3 regions of the Actinopolyspora sp. BKK2 genome follow, and region 2 is predicted to be linked to each of the others. Evidence: riboswitches for the same ligand, from Rfam matches in the RefSeq annotation. Region 2 holds a riboswitch; each other region holds the start of a gene.
What was found. A riboswitch is a leader RNA that binds a small molecule or an ion and turns the genes downstream of it on or off. The one in region 2 is predicted to bind glycine.

Region 1: it holds a riboswitch for glycine, as region 2 does, so the genes downstream of both, gcvP (aminomethyl-transferring glycine dehydrogenase) here and gcvT (glycine cleavage system aminomethyltransferase GcvT) in region 2, are expected to answer to the same signal.
Region 3: it holds a riboswitch for glycine, as region 2 does, so the genes downstream of both, gcvH (glycine cleavage system protein GcvH) here and gcvT (glycine cleavage system aminomethyltransferase GcvT) in region 2, are expected to answer to the same signal.

Annotation. Positions count from the first base shown of each region.
Region 1 covers NZ_JAANTE010000003.1:82,572-89,275, forward strand. The annotation lists gene G9Q41_RS07350 (3-methyladenine DNA glycosylase) at 102-905, shown strand; gene G9Q41_RS07355 (iron-sulfur cluster biosynthesis family protein) at 979-1,263, opposite strand; gene gcvP (aminomethyl-transferring glycine dehydrogenase) at 1,337-4,231, opposite strand; glycine riboswitch at 4,417-4,519, opposite strand; gene G9Q41_RS07365 (MerR family transcriptional regulator) at 4,646-5,218, opposite strand; gene G9Q41_RS07370 (bifunctional nuclease family protein) at 5,526-6,002, opposite strand; gene garA (glycogen accumulation regulator GarA) at 6,343-6,704, opposite strand, start outside.
Region 2 covers NZ_JAANTE010000003.1:299,635-306,338, forward strand. The annotation lists gene fabG (3-oxoacyl-ACP reductase FabG) at 1-175, opposite strand, end outside; gene G9Q41_RS08250 (long-chain fatty acid--CoA ligase) at 172-1,794, opposite strand; gene G9Q41_RS08255 (TetR family transcriptional regulator) at 2,185-2,826, shown strand; glycine riboswitch at 3,045-3,183, shown strand; glycine riboswitch at 3,184-3,292, shown strand; gene gcvT (glycine cleavage system aminomethyltransferase GcvT) at 3,327-4,430, shown strand; gene glyA (serine hydroxymethyltransferase) at 4,481-5,761, shown strand; gene bioB (biotin synthase BioB) at 5,963-6,704, shown strand, end outside.
Region 3 covers NZ_JAANTE010000008.1:70,789-77,492, reverse strand. The annotation lists gene G9Q41_RS16650 (CaiB/BaiF CoA-transferase family protein) at 1-747, opposite strand, end outside; gene G9Q41_RS16645 (MerR family transcriptional regulator) at 846-1,571, shown strand; gene G9Q41_RS16640 (SSI family serine proteinase inhibitor) at 1,779-2,240, shown strand; gene G9Q41_RS16635 (L-serine ammonia-lyase) at 2,376-3,731, opposite strand; gene gcvH (glycine cleavage system protein GcvH) at 3,826-4,197, opposite strand; glycine riboswitch at 4,427-4,540, opposite strand; gene G9Q41_RS16625 (helix-turn-helix domain-containing protein) at 4,726-6,306, shown strand; gene ald (alanine dehydrogenase) at 6,606-6,704, shown strand, end outside.

The DNA of each region.
Region 1 (6,704 bases), 220 kb from region 2:
CCGGATCGGGTGAACCCCGCTGAACTACCGTGGTGGACGTGGTCGAGCAGGTCCTGACGCAAGCCCAGTGGCGGGAGCGCGCCGAGCGGCATCGCAACCGCATGCTGCACTGGACGCAACCGCACCGCGAACGGCAGCGGCGCGGTGAGAAGCACCCGGTGATGGACTTCATGTTCACCTACTACACCCAGCGCCCCTCCCGCCTGGAACGCTGGCAACCGGGTATCGGGGTGGCTCTGGAGGGCGGGCAGCCCTTCCTCGAACGCCGGGGATATCTCGAGACCACCCAGGGGGTCGCGGTTGATCCGGCGGAGCTCACCCCGCAACGGCGCGAGATGGTGGAGTTCGTCCACCGCCTGCTCTCGGCGACCGAGTCGCGGCCCGCCCAGCTCGGCTGCTTCGGGCTCCACGAGTGGGCGATGGCCTATCGCATCTCGCAGGACGAACTGCGGCACTCCTCCTGGCCGCTGCGCCTCGGGAGGAGCGGGACCGACGAGGTGGTCGAGTCCATGCGGATCCGCTGCAGCCACTACGACGCGTTCCGCTTCTTCAGCACCGAAGCGCGCCCGCTCAACTCGCTGCAACCGACGCAGCAGGACCGGGTCCGGATGGAGCAGCCGGGCTGCCTGCACAACAACATGGACGTATTCAAGTGGTGCTACAAGCTGGACCCGTTCGTGCCCTCCGAGCTGATGGGCGACTGCTTCGAACTCGCCACCGAGATCCGCGAGATGGACATGCGGGCAAGCCCCTACGACCTGAGCGAGCTGGGGTACTCGCCGATCGAGATCGAAACGCCGCACGGGCGTGCCGAGTACGTGCGGCGGCAGCGCGCGTTCGGCGAACGGGCCTCTCGGCTCCGCGAACGCCTGATCGGTGTCTGTTCCGGGCTGCTGAAGTACTGAGCGGGGCTGGAGTGAGCAGGGCTGGGTGGGGCGGCCACGGAGGTGACCACCCCACCCCGATACTGCGTACGGGTCAGCCGCTGACCGTCAGACCCAGCTCTCCGTTGTCGTCCCGTTCGGCGTCCAACGTCTTGTCGCCGAGCACGGTGGAGGCCTGCGTGTCCAGGAAGACGCGCACACCGGCCTGCTCGACGACCTCGTCGTCGTCCTCGGGAGCGGTCGCGACCGCCGCCTCCAGGCTTTCGGCCGCGGCCTGCCCGTCAGGCGAGCTGATACGCAGACCGGCACCCTCGGGGGACTCTCCGCCGGTCAAGATCAACTTGATGACCTCGGCCGCGTTCTCGCTGATGGTGAGCATACTGCTCTATACCCCTCTCGGAGTCGGTCACGTAAAGAGCCCACCGTATTAGACGGCGTCGCGTCTCGCCCGATTACCCCTCGTAAGCCGAGAGCGGCGGGCAAGAGCACACCAGATTTCTATCACCGTGGGCCTGGTCGATCCGCCGCACCGGCGGCCAGATCTTGTTCTCCGGGGTACCCATGGGGTACACCGCCTCCCACCGACCGTAGGAGTGCTCCCAGTCCCCCGCCAGCGCTGCGGCCGTGTGCGGAGCGTTGACCAGCGGGTTGTCCTCGGCGGGCCAGGCACCGGCCGCGACCTTGTCGATCTCGGCTCGGATCGCGATCATCGCATCGCAGAAGCGGTCCAGCTCCTCGAGGTTCTCGCTCTCGGTCGGCTCCACCATCAACGTGCCCGCCACGGGGAAGGACATCGTCGGGGCGTGCAGGCCGTAGTCGGCCAGCCGCTTGGCCACGTCGTCGACGCTCAGCCCCGCGTTCTTGGTGACCTCCCGCAGGTCCAGGATGCACTCGTGGGCGACGAAACCACCGTTGCCCGTGTAGAGCACCGGGAAGTGGTCGTTCAGCCGACTGGCCACGTAGTTCGCCGAGGCCACGGCGGTGAGCGTGGCCCTGCGGAGACCGTCGGCCCCCATCATGCGCACGTAGGCCCACGAGATCGGCAGGATGGAGGCACTGCCCCACGGGGCGGAGCTTATCGGTCCCACCCCGGTCTCCGGTCCGGCCTGCGGCTGCAGCGGGTGGTTCGGCAGGAACGGCGACAGGTGCTCGCGCACGCCGATCGGCCCGACGCCGGGGCCACCTCCGCCGTGCGGGATGCAGAAGGTCTTGTGCAGGTTCAGGTGGGAGACGTCGGCACCGAACTTGCCCATCCGGGCGAGCCCGATCAGGGCGTTGAGGTTGGCGCCGTCCACGTAGACCTGACCACCGGCCTCGTGCACCACCCCGCAGACCTCCTGCACGGTGTCCTCGTAGACCCCGTGGGTGGAGGGGTAGGTGATCATGATCGCGGCCAGGTCGTCCTGGTGCTTGTCCACCAGCTCACGCAGGTGGTCCATCTCGATGTTGCCCTCGTCGTCGCACCGCACCACGACCACGCGCAGGCCGGCCATGACCGCGCTGGCCGCGTTCGTGCCGTGCGCGCTGGCCGGGATCAGGCAGACCTCGCGCTGCCCCTGACCGCGCTCGCGGTGGTAGGCCCGGATGGCCAGCAGACCGGCGAACTCGCCCTGGCTGCCCGCGTTCGGCTGCAGGCTCACCGCGTCGTAGCCGGTGATCTCGGCCAGCCAGTCCTGCAGGTCCTCCACCACCCGGAGCAGCCCGGCGGCGTCCTCGGCCGGGGCGAACGGGTGCAGCTCGGCTATGGAGGGCCAGGTGATCGGTTCCATCTCGGCGGCGGCGTTGAGCTTCATCGTGCAGGAGCCGAGCGGGATCATGCTCCGGTCCAGGGCCACGTCGGAGTCCGACAGCCTGCGCAGGTAGCGCAGCAGGGCCGTCTCCGAGCGGTGGCGGTGGAACACCGGGTGGGTCATGTAGTCGCTCTCGCGCAGCAGTCCCTCGGGCAGTGCGCGGCCGACTTCCGCGTCCAGCTCGTCCACCGGGGTGCGCTCGCCCTCCTCGAGCCCGAAGGCCCGCCAGACCAGCGCGAGACGGTCCCTGGTGGTGGTCTCGTCACAGGTGATGCCGACGTGATCGGCGTCGACCCTGCGCAGGTTCACCCCGTTGCGGCGCGCGGCGGCCACGATCTCGTCGGCGCGGCCGGGCACGCGGGTGAGCACCGTGTCGAAGAACTCGTCGTGGCAGACCCGCACCCCGCCGCGCCGCAGCTGCTCGGCCAGGACGGTGGCCATCCGGTGCGTGCGGGTGGCGATCGAACGCAGCCCCGCGGGACCGTGGTAAACGGCGTACATCGAGGCGACCACCGCGAGCAGCACCTGAGCCGTGCAGATGTTGCTGGTGGCCTTCTCCCTGCGGATGTGCTGCTCCCTGGTCTGCAGCGCGAGCCGGTAGGCCTGGTTGCCATCGGCGTCCACGCTCACCCCGACCAGTCGGCCGGGCAGCTGCCGCTCCACTCCCTTGCGCACGGCCATGTAGCCGGCGTGGGGGCCTCCGAAGCCCATCGGGACCCCGAAGCGCTGGGTCGTGCCGACCACCACGTCGGCGCCCATCTCGCCCGGGGCGCGCAGCATGGTCAGCGCCAGCAGGTCCGCCGAGACCACGGCCATGCCGCCGCGCCGGTGGATCTCGGCGATGACCTCCTCGTGGTCGCGGACCGCTCCGGACGCTCCCGGGTAGGCCAGCAACGCGCCGAAGAAGTCACCCTCGGGCAACCCCTCGACCCCCCGGGAGAGATCCGCCCGCACGATCTCGATGCCCAGCGGCTCGGCGCGGGTCTCGATCACCGACAGCGTCTGCGGGAAGGCGTCGTCGTCCACCACGAACCGCGGGGACTTGGCGCGCCCGGCCCGGCGGATCAGGGTCATGCCCTCGGCCGCTGCCGTGGACTCGTCCAGCATCGAGGCGTTCGAGACCGGGACCCCGGTGAGGTCGGCCACCATCGTCTGGAAGTTCAGCAGCGCTTCGAGACGTCCTTGGGATATCTCGGGCTGGTAGGGGGTGTAGGCCGTGTACCAGGCGGGGTTCTCCAGTACGTTGCGGCGGATGACGGGGGGCGTCACGGTGGCGTGGTAGCCGAGCCCGATCATCTCGACATGGGGCGTGTTGCGGCTGGCCAGCTCGCCCAGCTCGTCCAGCGACTCGGCTTCGGTTGCAGGCTCCGGCAACCTGAGCTGCGAGTCGCGCTCGCGAATGCCGGCGGGAACCGCGTGTTCGCCGAGCTCTTCGAGGGAACCGACTCCCACCACGTCGAGCATGCTGGCCAGCTCGGCGGGCATCGGGCCGACGTGACGTTCTGCGAACGGGGTCCCGTGCTCCAGAGCGGCCAACGGTATACGGTCGTCGGTCATCGCCAAAACCTCACTCATCGCGGGCATCTCGGACAGGGCAGACAGCACGCGGTACGGACGTGCTGGCCTCCCCCTCTGTCAATGCCCGCGAAGCGGACGCCTGAGAGCTTCGCCCTGCGAATCGGGCTTGCACCGTCGGCGGGGTTCGCCACGACACTGTGGCAAAGCCCTCTTTCCAGAGGCATCTCGCCCGTACGGTCCCAATGGCCTGAGAGGTTGTCGGGGAGGGTTTGCTCCTTCGGCGCCACTCCGAGATCGCTTCGGAGTGGTCTCTCCCGCACGGGGTCGGCGACGGATGCGAGCGTACCTCATCTCGTGCCGTTCAGGAATTGTCCGAGACCACGGAAGGGCTCTCGTTTCCCACGATACGGTCTCCCGAACGGTCGAAACAGTACTGAGCGGTCGAAACAGCGCTCAGGAGCTCTCCGGTTGACGGGTTCGCCGCCTCCGGGACAACTCGTCCTCGTCCGCAGCGGACTCCTCGGAGCCGTCGGCCCGCTCCGCCGGGAAATCGCTTATCGTGCCGCTTATCTCGCGCATGGCCCCGCTGACCGCGATCCCGAAGACGCCCTGTCCGCCGCGGAGCAGATCGACGACGTCCTCGGCCGAAGTGCACTCGTAGACGGTGGTGCCGTCGCTGAACAGCGTGACCCCGGCCAGGTCGCGCACTCCCCTGCTGCGCAGGTGGTCAACGGCTGTCCGGATGTTGTGCAGCGAGACCCCCGCGTCCAGCAACCGCTTGACGATCTTCAGGACCAGAATGTCCTTGAACGAGTAGAGCCGCTGCGAACCGGACCCCTCGGCCAGCCTGATCGAGGGCCCCACGAGGTCCGTGCGTGCCCAGTAGTCCAACTGCCTGTACGTGATGCCCGCGATCTGGCACGCCGCACGACCGCGGTAGCCGACCAACTCGTCCGGCAACGCGGCGTCCGGAAAAAGTTCGCCTCGTTCCTCGTCCGTCTCGAACCATGGTGCGTTCTCGACCACGCGCGCCTCCCCTCGGCCGCTGCACTGGCGGCTACTCGATCAGGAGGAGGCGAAACAACCTCCCTCGGCCCCGGAACCAGGCTTGTCGTAGCCCCCGCCCGCTTTAGAACACCGCGCGCACGACCACCGCGTGTCCTTCGACGGTAGGCCTGCCGGTAAACGCGGTCAACGCGACGCGCGGGAACGGCTCTGCGCTCGAAGGAGCGCCCACGACAACCGCTCCGGAACCACTCCTCCACGAATGGCCGGTCACACGGCGACTCGTTCCACCGACCGCCGCCGTGTCCGACCTCGTCGAGCTTTCCCGTCAGGTATCCGCTCCGCGGAAGTCCTCGGGGGAGACCGAGTCCAGGAATTCCTTGAACTTCTCGACCTCGTCCTCCTGCTCGTCGGGAATCAACAGCCCGGCCTCGTCGAGCACGGACTGCTCGGCGTGGATCGGAACTCCCGTACGCAGCGCCAGCGCAACGGAGTCACTCGGCCGCGCCGAGACCCGCACGTCCCCGTCGAAGACCAGCTCCGCGTAGAACGTCCCCTCCTGAAGATCGGTGACCCGCACCTGCTCCAGCTCCCGTCCGAGAGCTCCGACCACGTCCTTGAGCAAGTCGTGGGTCAACGGCCTGGCTGGTCGCACCCCCTGCTGTTCCAGCGCGATCGCGGTCGCCTCGACCGACCCGATCCAGATCGGCAAGTACCGTTCGCCGTCGGTTTCGCGCAACAGCAGGATCGGCTGGTTGGCCGGCAGTTCCACTCGCACGCCGACGACGCGCATCTCGCTGCTCATCGTCAAATCGCCTCCTCCAGCGCGCCGAAGCGTGACATCTCCTCCGAGGATCGCGCACCGACGCCTTCGACGCTACCCGCGATACGGCGAAGACGCCGCCCATACGAGCGCCGACTACTTCCATCGACTCCCGAACCACCCGATGGGATCGCACCCGATCGTCCCACGGTGTCCGGACAACAGCGGAACGCACCGGGTGAACAACGGTACCGACGGAACTCCGATGGAGCACATCTCGCGAACCCACGAACCGGGACGGCCCGCGACGTTCGGCAGCCGTATCGACGGTCCCGCACCTCCGGGGGCAGCACCACCGGAACCACCCCGGAGAACGGACCGGTCACCGGGTTGCCTGCTGCCCCTCCGCCGGGCCGGTCAGAAACACCAGGCGGAACTTTCCGATCTGCACCTCGTCCCCGTTGGCCAGCACGGAGGTGTCCACGGGCTCACGGTTGACATAGGTCCCGTTGAGGCTACCCACGTCGACGACGACGTACTCGGCCCCTTCCCTCCGGAACTCGGCGTGCCTGCGCGAAACGGTGACGTCGTCCAGGAAGATGTCACTGTCGGGGTGCCGTCCGGAACTGGTCGTCTCCCGGTCGAGAAGGAACCGCGATCCGGCATTGGGCCCACGCTTGACCACCAGGAGGGCGGATCCGGCCGGCAGCGCGTCGACGCCGGACGCGGAGGCTTCCGAAGGCG
Region 2 (6,704 bases):
TGCCGCCGGAGGCCTCGATCTGCTCCACGGTCTCGGCGCAGGAGGACTCCTCGAGGTCCACCACGGCCACAGCCGCACCGGACGCGGCCAGGGTCTGCGCGATGCCGGAGCCGATCCCCCTGGCCGCTCCGGTAACCACGGCCACCTTGTCACTCAGTTCCGAAGACACGTTCACTCCTCACTGTCGTTGGTTCGGCGCAGCTCCGCGATGACCCGGGTGCGCAGCTCCCTCTTCAGGACCTTGTGGCTGGGACCGAGCGGGAGCTCGGCCACGAAGCTCACGCGGCGCGGATACTTGTGCGCCGCCAGCCTGCGCGCGGCCCACTCGGTTATCCAATCGCCAACCGACTGGTCGGTATCCACCTTATCGGCGGGAACCACCACTGCACAGACCTCTTCACCACGCACTTCGTCCGGCAGACCGATCACCGCCACCTGCTTCACGGCTGGGTGCTCGAGCAGCGTCTCCTCGACCTCGCGCGGATACACGTTGTACCCGTTGCGGATGATCAGGTCCTTCTTCCTGTCGACGATGGACAGGAAGCCGTCCTCGTCCTTGCGCCCGATGTCGCCGGTCCGGAACCAGCCGTCGACCAGCACGGCCGCGGTCGCCTCCGGGCCGTTGAGGTAACCGGCGAACACGTTGTGTCCCCGCACCACCACCTCGCCGGTCGCCCCGGACTCGAGCAGCTCGATCCGCTCCGCGTCCGGATCGGCGATCTCCACCTCGATCCCCCAGAGCGGATGTCCGACGGTGCCGGCACGGGTTCCCAGCGCGGGTTGGTTCACCGTTGCCGTGGGCGAGGTCTCGGACAGCCCGTAGCCCTCCAGGATCCTGGTGTCGAAACGTTCGTTGAACCGTTCCAGCACCCGCACCGGCAGTGCCGCTCCCCCGGATATGCACAGGCGGAGACTGGGCAGTTCCAACCCCTCCTCCGCCGCCTCGAGCATCCGGCCGTACATGGTCGGAACCCCGTTGAACTGGGTGATCTCGTGCTCGCGAATGAGTTCCAGCGCCTGCGCCGGATCGAACCCGGGCTGCAGCACCAGGGTGGCCCCGGCCCGGAAGGTGGTATTCATCGAGACGGTCTGCCCGAACACGTGGAACAACGGAAGGCAACCGAGCACCCGGTCGCGCGGGGTGGTCTCGTTGGCGTCGAAGGCGTTGACCGTGGCGTTCATGACCATGTTGAGCTGGGTGAGCACCGCCCCCTTGGGCTTTCCCGTGGTTCCGCTGGTGTAGAAGATCACGGCCGGGTCCTGCGGTTGCCTGGAGACGAAACCGCTCACGGGCTCCGCGGAGCGGGCCAGTTCGTCGAGGCCGTGCTCGGGCTGTCCCTCCTCTCGGGGTCCGACGGTGACCAGCCGGACTCCCGCCAACCGGGAACACCCGCGCGCCAGCTCGAGCTGGCCGGTGTGCCCGACGATCAGTTCCGCCTCCGAGTCGACCACCAGGTGCTCGGCTTCCTCCGGAATCAACAGCAGCGGAACCGGGACCACGACCGCCCCCAGGGTCTGCACCGCGTAGTAGACGCGCACGAAGTCCACCACGTTCGGAGCCACCAGGGCCACCCGTGACCCCTCGGCCACCCCGAGCTCGCGCAGCACGGCCGCGTACCCGCGCACCTGCTCCCAGAGCTCGCCGTAACCGAAGCGCTGCCTCCCCTCGACGACGGCGGTTCGTCCGGGGGCGCGCTTGGCGGGTTCCGCCAGCAGCGAGGCCAGCGAGAGCGTGGAACGCGGACCTGCCGCGCTCTCGTCCGCGGAGTTCGAACAAGGACGATTCTCGCTCATCAGCGATCTCCTTCGCGCACCAGGAGCCGCTGCCGCTCGCGGCACGCGCCGCTGCGGGCGACAGCTTAACTAACGTTGTTAGTTTTGCAGGAGCCTACAACGGAACCGCGAGTTTGAACAGGGCCGCGCGCACGGACGAACACCTCGTGAACGCTTCGAGCGCGCACGCCCGCCGCAGCCGGGAGGTGCGCCCCGGGCGCGCGGAACCCGGCACGTCCGCCGAGGCCCGATATGACACATTGAAGCCGCGAACCCGCTCCCACGCGCTCACCGGTGAACCCCGGGACACCCCGAGCGGCGCGCGGCCGAGGCCGAGCGACCGAACCCCCGGACGGAGGCGAGCCGAACGCGCCGGACATCAACGCGGACATCGAGACCCCGGAGGTAACAGTGCCCAGACCGAGCACTCCCCTGCTCTCGATGGGACGCATCCGCGAGTGCGCTCTGGAGATCATCGACGAGGCCGGCCTGGAGGCCCTGTCCATGCGAAAGCTGGCCGAACGCCTGGGAGTGCGGGCCGCCTCGCTGTACAACTACGTCCCCAACAAGGACGAACTGTTGCAGGACATCGCCAATTCGGTGATGGACGAGGTGGACGTGTCCGGGTTCGACACGGACTGGGTCACCGGACTGATGGTGTGGGCGCGCTCCTACCGGGCAGCGCTGGCCGAGCACCCCAACCTGGTTCCGCTGCTCGCCTCCGGGCCCGCGCGCAGGGAGGCGGCCCTGCGACGTGCCGACGCCGTGCACGGCGGCCTGGTCAACGCGGGGTGGCCGCAGCGGTACGCCACGATGATCGGCGCCTCGGTCAAGTACCTGGTCATCGGAGGAGCCATGGGCTCCTTCGCGGGTGGCTTCCCCGCGGACGCGGAACTGTACGAGGAGCGCTTCCCCAACCTGGAACGGGCGCACCTGCTCCCCCGGCGCGCCGCCGAGATCGACAACGCCAGTTTCGAGCTGGCCCTGCAGGCCTTCGTGGAAGGACTGCGCAGCAGGCACGCCGAACTCGCGGGAGACTCCGGGCAGTCCTGACGAGCCCCGCCGGGACCTCGCCGACCCGGGCCCGGCTCGCGCGGCGGCGCGAGCTCCCGCTGCTCCCTCGTGCCGGGACTTGCCGACGGAGGTGAGGATGATCTCCCCGCCCGGAGGGCAGGGATTCGCGGCTGATCGGACGAGGATCACCCCTCGGTGTGCTTGACTCGACACCGGGGGCTCCGTAGCGTCCTGCTCACAACCGAACAGTGCGCCGATGACGTCATGCGGGAGAGACTCCGCAAGCGGCTCGCGGCAACGCTGCCCGGCCACGGCAATGGCCTCAACGTGCACGCGGAGCGCCGAAGGAGCAATACTCCCCGATAAACTCTCAGGCCCAATCACCGCATGGCAACAGGCGATCACGGAGGAAAGCAGGGGCGGGAGCCCCTCGCCCACGGTGCAAGCCGCCACGGCACGAGCCACGACGCGGCGAAACTCTCAGGCCAATGACTCCGGGGAGACGCCTAGCAGGCGCCGTCCGGGAGGAGTCACACATCATGTCACCACCACGTCAGACACCACTGCACGACGTGCACCGACAGCTGGGGGCGAGTTTCACCGAGTTCGCCGGCTGGGAGATGCCGCTACGCTACGCCGGGGACATCGTCGAGCACAACGCCGTGCGCAACGCGGCCGGGCTGTTCGACCTCACGCACATGGGCGAGCTCAGGCTCAGCGGACCGCAGGCCGCCGAGGCGCTGGACCACGCGCTGGTTGCCAACGCCTCCGGACTCAAGGTCGGGCGCGCACGCTACACGATGATCTGCGACGACAACGGCGGCGTGCTGGACGACCTGATCTTCTACCGCACCGCTGACCAGGAGTTCCTCGTGGTGGCCAACGCTGCCAACGCGGAGGTGGTCTCGGCCGAGCTCGCCGAGCGGGTGCGTTCCTTCGACACCGAGTACACCGACGTCTCCACCGAGTACGCGCTGATCGCGGTGCAGGGCCCCGCAGCCGCGGAGATCCTGGCGCCGCTGACCGACACCGATCTCGGCCAGGTCCGGTACTTCGCCGGCTACCCGAGCCGTGTGGCCAACTGTGACATTTTGCTCGCCCGTACCGGCTATACCGGCGAAGACGGTTTCGAGCTGTTCACATCGACCGCGGACGCCGCTACGGTTTGGCACGCGCTCAGCGAGTCGGGCGCACCGCACGGGCTGCAACCCGCGGGCCTGGCGTGTCGGGACACCCTGCGGCTGGAAGCGGGCATGCCGCTGCACGGACACGAGTTGTCCCCCGAGCTGACTCCGTTCCACGCGAACCTGGGGCGAGTGGTTCGGCTGGACAAGTCGGCGGACTTCGTCGGTCGCGCGGCGCTCGCGGCGGCCGCCGAACAACCACCACGGAGGACTCTGGTGGGGCTGCGCGGGACAGGTCGTCGCGCGCCGCGGCACGGTTACACCGTGCTGGACAGCGATGGCGCCGAGACCGGTGTCGTGACCAGCGGAGCACCGTCGCCCACGCTGGGACACCCGATCGCGATGGCCTATGTGGACCGGGTCAACGCCGAGCCGGGTACCGAACTGCAGGTGGACATCCGCGGAAAGGCCGCGCCCGTGGAGGTCGTGGAAACCCCCTTCTACAACCGAAACCGCTGAACGCGGCCGACCGAGTCCACCGGTAATCACAAACACGGAGGTAATTGATCATGCCGTCAGGCGATCTGTTCAACGAGCGACTCGCCTCGGTCGATCCCGAGGTGGCCAATGCGGTCGATGCCGAGCTGCATCGCCAGCAGAACACGCTGGAGATGATCGCCTCGGAGAACTTCGCACCGCAGTCGGTGCTGGAGGCTCAGGGGTCGGTGCTGACCAACAAGTACGCCGAGGGGTACCCGGGCAAGCGCTACTACGGTGGCTGCGAGCACGTCGACGTCGTCGAACAACTGGCCATCGACAGGGTCAAGGACCTCTTCGGGGCCGCCTACGCCAACGTCCAACCGCACTCGGGTGCCCAGGCCAACTCGGCGGCCATGTTCGCGCTGCTCAACCCGGGTGACACCATCCTGGGCCTCGATCTGGCCAACGGTGGGCACCTCACCCACGGGATGCGGATCAATTTCTCGGGCAAGCTCTACAACGTGGTCCCCTACCACGTCCGCGAGGACGACAACCTCATCGACATGGATGAGGTCGCCCGCCTGGCCAGGGAGAACAAGCCGCAGCTGATCATCGCCGGCTGGTCCGCCTACCCGCGTCAGCTGGACTTCAAGCGTTTCAGGGAGATCGCCGACGAGGTCGGCGCCTACCTCATGGTGGACATGGCCCACTTCGCCGGGCTGGTCGCGGCCGGACTGCACCCCAACCCGGTTCCGCACGCCCACGTGGTCACCACCACCACGCACAAGACCCTCGGCGGTCCGCGCGCGGGTGTGATCCTGTCCGCCCAGCAGGATCTCGGCAAGAAGTTCAACTCGGCCGTGTTCCCCGGCCAGCAGGGTGGTCCGCTGGAGCACGTGATCGCGGGCAAGGCCGTGGCCTTCAAGCTCGCCGCGGGCGAGGAGTTCGCCGACCGCCAGCGGCGCACCCTCGAGGGGGCGCGGATCGTCGCCGACCGGCTGCAGCAGCCCGACGCGGCCGCGGCCGGGGTGCAGATCGTCTCCGGCGGGACGGACGTGCACCTGGTGCTGGTGGATCTGCGCAACTCGGAGCTCAACGGTCAGCAGGCCGAGGACCGCATGCACGAGATCGGCGTGACGCTCAACCGCAACGCGGTGCCGAACGACCCGCGGCCGCCGATGGTGACCTCGGGGCTGCGCATCGGCACCTCGGCGCTGGCCACCCGCGGGTTCGGGGCCGAGGACTTCAGCGAGATCGCCGACATCATCGCCACGGCGCTGCACTCCGAGTTCGACGAGGCGCTCAGCAAGAAGCTGCGTGCCCGCGTCGAGGCGCTCGCGACGAAGCATCCGCTCTACCCCAACCTCTGACGGAGGGCCTGTTGCGTTCCGGTCGCGGGTGGCGCACGCGACCGGAGAACGTCGGTGATCCGGATTAGTTGAAGGTGCCGCGTCCCCATCGGGGGCGCGGCACCTCTTCGACACCGGGCTCCGTACCGACAAATCAGCGCTGCCTTTCTTGTAGATTTCGCGATCTTGTGACCCTCCGGTCGTTCCGCGACCGTCGACGACATGACGAATCCGCTGGACGAACTGGTCACGAAGGCGCTGCAACGGCGGGCTCCGACGCGCGAAGAGGCGGCCGGAGTGCTCACCGAGGAGTTCGACGTTCTCGACGTCGTAGCGGCCGCTGCCCGGGTGCGCAGGCACTTCTTCGGGAACCGGGTCAAGCTGAACACGATCATCAACATGAAGAGCGGACTGTGCCCGGAGGACTGCACCTACTGCGCGCAACGTCTGGGTTCCGACTCGGAGATCCTCAAGTACTCCTGGGTCGCTGCCGAGGAAGCGGCCGAAGCAGCCGAGGCGGCCGCCGAGGCGGGGGCGAAACGCATCTGCCTGGTCGCCAGCGGCCGCGGACCTGGTCAGCGTGACGTCAACAGGGTCGGCTCGACCATCGAGGCCATCCTGCGCAAGCAACCGGACGTGGAGATCTGCGCCTGCCTCGGACTGCTCTCCGCGGGGCAGGCCGAGCAGCTCCGCGCGGCGGGCGCGTACGCCTACAGCCACAACCTGAACACCAACGAGGAACGCTACTCCGAGATCTGCTCGACGCACACCTTCGCGGACCGGACGAGCACGGTCCGGGAAGCCACTTCGGCGGGGTTGTCCCCCTGCTCAGGAGCGATCTTCGGCACGGGGGAGTCCGACTCGGACGTGATCAGCCTCGCTCTCGAACTGCGCGAGCTGTCCCCCGACTCCGTACCCGTCAACTTCCTGATTCCGATGGAGGGAACCCCGCTCGAGGGGCAGT
Region 3 (6,704 bases), on a different contig from region 2:
CTCCCCGTCGGAGGTGGCGTAGACGTCGTAGAAGGGGGCCCCGCCGTCCAGCAGGTTGGTTCCGCGCTCGGTGCTCCAGCCGCCGCTGGCGAACATGCCGTAGAGCATGGTGCTCAGGTGCGCCGCACCGTCCACTATGGAGGCGTCAACCACCTGTCCCCCGCCACCGGCGCGTGTCCGCAGCAGCGCGGCCAGCACTCCCACCGCCAGGTACATCGCCCCGCCGCCGAAGTCGCCCAGCAGGTTGACCGGGAACCGCGGCGGCCCGCCCGCCTCCCCGGTCGCGTGCAGGGCTCCGCTGAGCGCGAGGTAGTCCACGTCGTGACCCGCCGTGTCCGCCAGCGGCCCGTCCTGCCCCCAGCCGGTCATCCGGCCGTAGATCAGCGCGGGGTTGCGCTCGAAGCACTCCTCGGGGCCGACTCCCAGCCGTTCCGCGACCCCCGGGCGGAACCCCTCCAGCAGGACGTCGGCCCGTTCGGCCAGCGCGCGCACCGCCTCCGGGCCGCGCTCGTGCTTGAGATCGACGAGCACCGAGCGCTTGCCCCTGTTGAGCAGGTCCTGCTTGCCGCCCGGGTTCGTCGGACGCTCCACCCGGACGACGTCGGCCCCCAGGTCGGCCAGCAGCATGGCGCAGAACGGGGCGGGCCCCATCCCCGCGAGCTCGACGACCCGCACCCCGGCGAGGGGCCCGCCCCCCTCGGTCCGCTCGCCCGGCTCCGCCGGGGATCCGTCCTCCGAGCGCTGCACCGCGACGCCCTCCTCCGCTCGCCGTGACCGACCTCATTTTTGACGCCAGTAGTGTTACATTCCTGGTGTCACATTGGTCAAGTAGTACCCTGCGGGCCATGCTCCGAACAGCAGACGACGAAGAACTCACGATCGACGAGCTGGCCTCCCGGTCGGGAGTGACCGTGCGGACGGTTCGCTTCTACGCGTCACGCGGTCTGCTCCCCCCGCCGCGCCTGCGCGGCCGGGTGGGGCTGTACGGAGCGGATCACCTCGCGCGGCTGGATCTCATCCGCGAGCTGCAGAACCTCGGCTTCACGCTGAGCGCGATAGAGCGGCACCTCGAGCGCATCCCGGAGGACGCACCTCCCGAGGAGCTGGCGCTGCAACGGGCGCTGCTGGCTCCGTGGACCAGTGACCAGGCGGAGCGGATCGACCGCAGCGAGCTGGACCGCCGAGCCGGGCGCGCGCTGGACGACCGGGAGATCGAGCAGCTGGTCACGCTCGGCGTCCTCGAACGCGACACCGCGGAGGAGGACGGGCAGTTCCTCCTGACCAACACCTCCATGCTGGACGTCGGCCTGCGGATAACGGAGCTGGAACTGCCCTCGGACATGCTGCTGCGGGCCAAGGACATCGTCGAGCAGCACACCGCCCGGATGGCCGGCGAGCTCCGCGAGCTCTTCGCGGCCAACGTGCTGCGCCCGTACGTGGAGCGGGGACGTCCGGAGGCCGAGCGCGAACGGGTGCGCGCCACGGCCGACCAGCTGCGCCCACTGACCATCCAGGTGCTGGTCAACGGCTTCCAGCGCGCGGTCAACGATGTAATCCGCAACCACGCGTGATCAATCCTCACTCGCAAGGGTGAGCCAATTCGGAGCGAGCGGCCAACGGCTTCCCGTTGCACAGCATGCGAACTCGCTGCGTAGCAATCCCACCAAAGAGGGAAACTCGATGTAGTGATCTTGTGGCTCGATTGCAGCGTTCGAGTCCCTCTTCCCGATAACCATGTTGGGCATCAAACCGCCGATCTCGTACGGAGGAAACCCGACATGGGCGTCTCTCGGTTCATCACCCGGTCCCTGCTGGCGGCCGGAACCGTCGCGGCCACCGCACTGGTCCCGCTCGTTCCGCAGGCGTCCGCGGCCGAACCGGCCGCTCAGGCCGAACGAGCCACCACCGGACCCGAGCAGGCGGACCGGGAGATCAGCGCGCTCGAGCTGCGCGTGACCCCGGGAACCCGCACGGCGGAGTCGAGGACGGCCCTGCTGCACTGCGACCCCGCGGGAGGCACGCACCCCGAAGCCGCCGCGGCCTGCGAACAGCTCGACGCTGTGCAGGGCAGACTCGGTTCCCTGCGCGCGGGCAAGGAGAAACCGATGTGCCCGCTGGTGTACCGGCCCGTGACCGTCAAGGCCACCGGAACCTGGAAGAACTCCCCCGTGCAGTACAGCCAGAAGTACTCCAACTCCTGTGAGATGAAGGCCTACACCGGAGCGGTGTTCAACTTCTGAGGGAAACCGCGACACGGCCCGGTATTCACGGGGTGGTCGCCCGGCGGTGCCGGGGACGAGGGCTCCCGCTCCTGCCGGGAGGAGCGGGAGACCCCGCACCGCACGTCGGGCATCGGCGCGGCGGCCGCTCCCGCGTCAGCACTCGATGACGTTGACGGCCAGACCGCCCCGCGCCGTCTCCTTGTACTTGTCCTTCATGTCGTCGCCGGTGTCGCGCATCGTCTTGATGACCTTGTCCAGCGAGACGAAGTGACTGCCGTCCCCGCGCAGCGCCATCCGCGCGGCCGTGATGGCCTTGACCGAGGCGACGGCGTTGCGCTCGATGCACGGGATCTGCACCAGACCGCCGATCGGATCGCAGGTGAGCCCGAGGTTGTGCTCCATCGCGATCTCGGCGGCGTTCTCCACCTGCTCCGGAGTTCCACCCAGCACCTCGGCCAGCCCGGCCGCCGCCATCGAGCACGCCGAGCCGACCTCGCCCTGGCAGCCCACCTCGGCGCCGGAGATGGAGGCGTTCTCCTTGAACAGCACCCCCACGGCCCCGGCCGCCAGCAGGAAGCGAACCACCCCGGAACCGTCCGCCCCGGGCAGGAACCGCATGTAGTAGTGCAGCACTGCGGGGACGATGCCCGCCGCACCGTTGGTGGGGGCCGTCACCACTCGACCACCGGCGGCGTTCTCCTCGTTGACGGCGAGCGCGTACACCGTCACCCACTCCATCGGGTCGTCGGAGTCGGCGAGCTTGGCGCGGAGCTCGGCGGCGCGGCGCTCGACGCGCAGTCCGCCGGGCAGGCTGCCCGTGCTGTTGCACCCGTTGTGCACGCACTCGCGCATGACGTGCCAGATGTCGAGCAGCTCCTCCGAGACCCGCCGCTCGTCGCGCCAGGAGAGCTCGTTGGCCAGCATGAGCCCGCTGACCGTCCTGCCCGTCTCGGCGCACCGCCGCAGGAGCTCGGCCCCGGTGCGGAACGGGTGGGCGACTTCGGTGGTGTCCTGCTTGACCCTGTCCGCGCCCGCGGCCTGCTCGTCGAGGACGAAACCACCGCCGACCGAGTAGTACACCGCCGTGCACAGCTCGGTCCCGTCGGAGTCCGCGGCGCTGAAACGCATCCCGTTGGGATGCACGGGCAGCGACTGCCCGCGATGCATCACGAGGTCGCTGTCGGAATCGAATCGAATCTCGTGGGAACCGTCCAGCAGCAACCGGCCGGTCGAGCGGATCTCGTCCACCCGTCCGGAGACGGCGGTCGGGTCGACCACTTCCGGGTGATGCCCCTCCAGACCGAGCAGTACCGCCTTGGGACTGCCGTGCCCGTGCCCGGTCGCGCCGAGCGAGCCGAACAGCTCGGCCCGCACGTGCGCGACGCCGGGCAGCAGGCCCTCGGCGCGCAGCCGCGCGGCGAAGCGCGCGGCAGCGCGCATCGGACCGACGGTGTGCGAACTGGACGGACCGATCCCCACCGAGAAAAGATCGAAGACACTGATCGCCATTGATCGTCTCTTCTTCACGCGTCGAGTCGGTGTTCAGGTGTGGCGAGCCCCTGCGGAACCGCGGGGCTCGCCGCGACGGTCGTGAACCGGGCCGTCACTCACCGGTGAGCTCGGCGTACTGCGCCGAGTCCAGCAGCTTGCCGTACTCGGTGACCCGCATCTCCAGCAGCCAGCCCTCGCCGAAGGGGTCGGCGTTGACCTGGGCCGGGTCGTCGATCACGGCTTCGTTGACCGCCGTGACCTCGCCGGTGGCCGGCGCGTAGAGGTCGCTGACCGACTTGGTCGATTCCAGCTCACCGCAGGCTTCGCCGAACGTGATCTGCTTGCCGACCTCGGGCAGGTCCACGTAGACGATGTCACCGAGCGCGTTGGCGGCATACGGCGTGACGCCGACGCGCACGACGTCGTCGCGCTCGGCGAGCCACTCGTGCTCCTCTGTGTACTTGAGGTCCGTGGGCAGGCTCATGGGGAGGCTCCATCACTGTCGTTTGGACACGGTCTCCGGCAGCCCGGAGGACTGCCGTGGCGCGATCACGGTCGCGCCCGGTGCCCATCCTCTCCGAGGATCACCGGGAATACCGCGTCCGCGTACCTGGCGGCCTCCCCCTCTGTTGCGGAACCTGAGAGCTTCACCGCGCCGTCGCGGTTTGCACCGTGGGTGCGCCGACCGGCTGGGCGGCGCTTTCCAGAGCTGCCTCGATCGGACGGTACGGCTGCCTGAGAGTTTGCGGGGAGTCTTGCTCCTTCGGCGCCCGGGCGCGGCGATCGCGAGGACCGCTCACCTGCCGGGACTCTCCCGCCCGATGTCGTGGGCCGGTATGCGATTGTCGCTGTGGTCGGCAACGATAACCCGGCGGATGACGGTGTCCAACCCCAACCCCGAATACCGGGACGCGCCACACCGCGCGGTGTGAGCCGATCCACTCCCCGGCGGGGCTCTCCGCCGAATCCGCGCGGCGGATCCCGCCGCGGGCACGACTGCGAGGAGCCGGTGATGGTCGACGTCCAGGGGCTGGTCGAGCGAGCGGGCCCCGCGCTGCTGCGTCCGGTGTCGACTCCGGAGAGCACCGGCGGGGTCGGGGACGTGGTGATAGCCGAGCCGAGCGAGAGCAGCGTGGCGGGCACCTCCGACGTGGTGCTCGGCGTGGGGCTCACGCACGAGCGGCAGGCCGTTGAGCTGCTGCGGGATTGCGGGGAGCGCGACGCGGCCGCCGTGCTGCTCAAACCCCCGCTGTCCACCGCCAGCGAGGTGGCCGCCGAGGCGCGGCGGCAGGGGGTGGCCCTGATCGAGGTGCGGGAGGGCGCGGCCTGGGCGCAGCTGGTCTGGCTGCTGCGCGCGGCCCTCGCCGACGCCGAGAGCGCGGCGGACTCCTCGGACAGGGGCGGTTCGGCCAGTTTGGGGGACCTGTTCCGCCTGTCCGATGCCGTGGCCGAGGTGATCGACGCCCCCGTGACCATCGAGGACGCGCACTCGCAGGTGCTGGCCTACTCGGCGCGACAGGAGCTGACCGACCCCGCCCGCGTCTCCACGATCATGGGGCGCAGGCAGCCCGAGGACGTGCTGGCCAAGTTCAGGGCCAGGGGGACGTTCCGCCAGCTGACCAGGGGAAGTTCCGCGATCTACGTCCCCGAGCAGCCCGACGGGACGCTGCCCAGGCTGGTCGTGCCCATCCGCATGGGCGGGGAGCTGCTCGGGTCCATGTGGGCCGTGGTTCCCGGGGAGGTCTCCGAGCAGCGGACCTCGGCCTTCGCCGACACCGCTGCGCTGGTCGCGTTGCAGCTGCTGCGCAGGAGGCTGCTCACCGATTCCGAGCGGCAGCGCTCCGCGCGGTTGGTTCGCCTCGTGCTGGAGGGGGGCGAGGGGTGGCGCGCCGCGGCGAACGAGCTGGCGGTGCGGGCCGAGCCGCACCGGGTGGTGGCCATCGACGTGCGCGCCGGTGACGGCACGGACGAGGGGCACCGGCTCGCCATGTGGGAGTGGATCACCAGGGGGATCGGGCACCGGCCGCTGGTGACCGAGTCGGGCGGGGTGCTGTACGCGGTGGTTCCGGACCGGGCGGGGGCCGGTGGGTGGCCCGCGCTCCGGGATGCGCTGTTGACCCACATCCGCGAGCTGGACTCCGACACGCCGCGTCCGCTGGTGGCGGCGGGCACCTCGGTCCCGGTGGCCGAGCTGCCGACCTCCCGCCTCCGGGCCGACGAGGTGCTGGCCCTGCTCCGGGGCGGCACCGTGGACCGGGAGGTGGCGGTCCACGAGGACCTCTGGCACCTGCTCGTGCTCACCAGGATGGCCGGGGCGGCCGGTGACGCCGGGGTGGGAGCCCTCGGCCCGCTGCACGTGCTGCGCGAGCACGACCGCAACCGGGGAACCGAGTACCTGGACACGCTGTACGCCTGGCTGCGCCATCCCGGTGATCCTCGTGCCGCGGGCGCGGAGCTGCGGGTCCATCCGAACACCTTCCGCTACCGGATGAAGCGGATCTCCCTGCTCGTGGAGGTGGACCTGGAGGACGTGGAGGTCCGGTCGGCGCTGCTGGTGCAGCTGTTGAGCGAACGCTGGAACCCGCACGGGTGAGCGTCGAAGTTCCCCGTCGGGTCTGCGTGGCGGTAGCGGTTCCGGAGTGGCGGTTTCGCGGGCGGGCTACGGGCCCGTTTGTGCCGACAGCACAACCGGATCCGAGCAATCTCATGGGGTGAGAATGATGCGGTCGGGCCGCTGACGAAGCATCGTGGTGCGCACAAACTCCGATCCTGCCGCGCGACTCCGCCGTCCCGGACCACGCGCCGGGATGCGGGCTGGCGAGCCCTCCGGCACCACCGCCGGTTCGGTGATCACCCAAGCAGGTTCGAAAAGACACGCAGGAAGGAAGCACAGTGCAGATCGCCGTACCCCGGGAAATCAAGAACCACGAGTACCGCGTCGCGCTCACCCCGGCGGGAGTGCACGAGTTCGTCAGCCGGGGTCACGAGGTG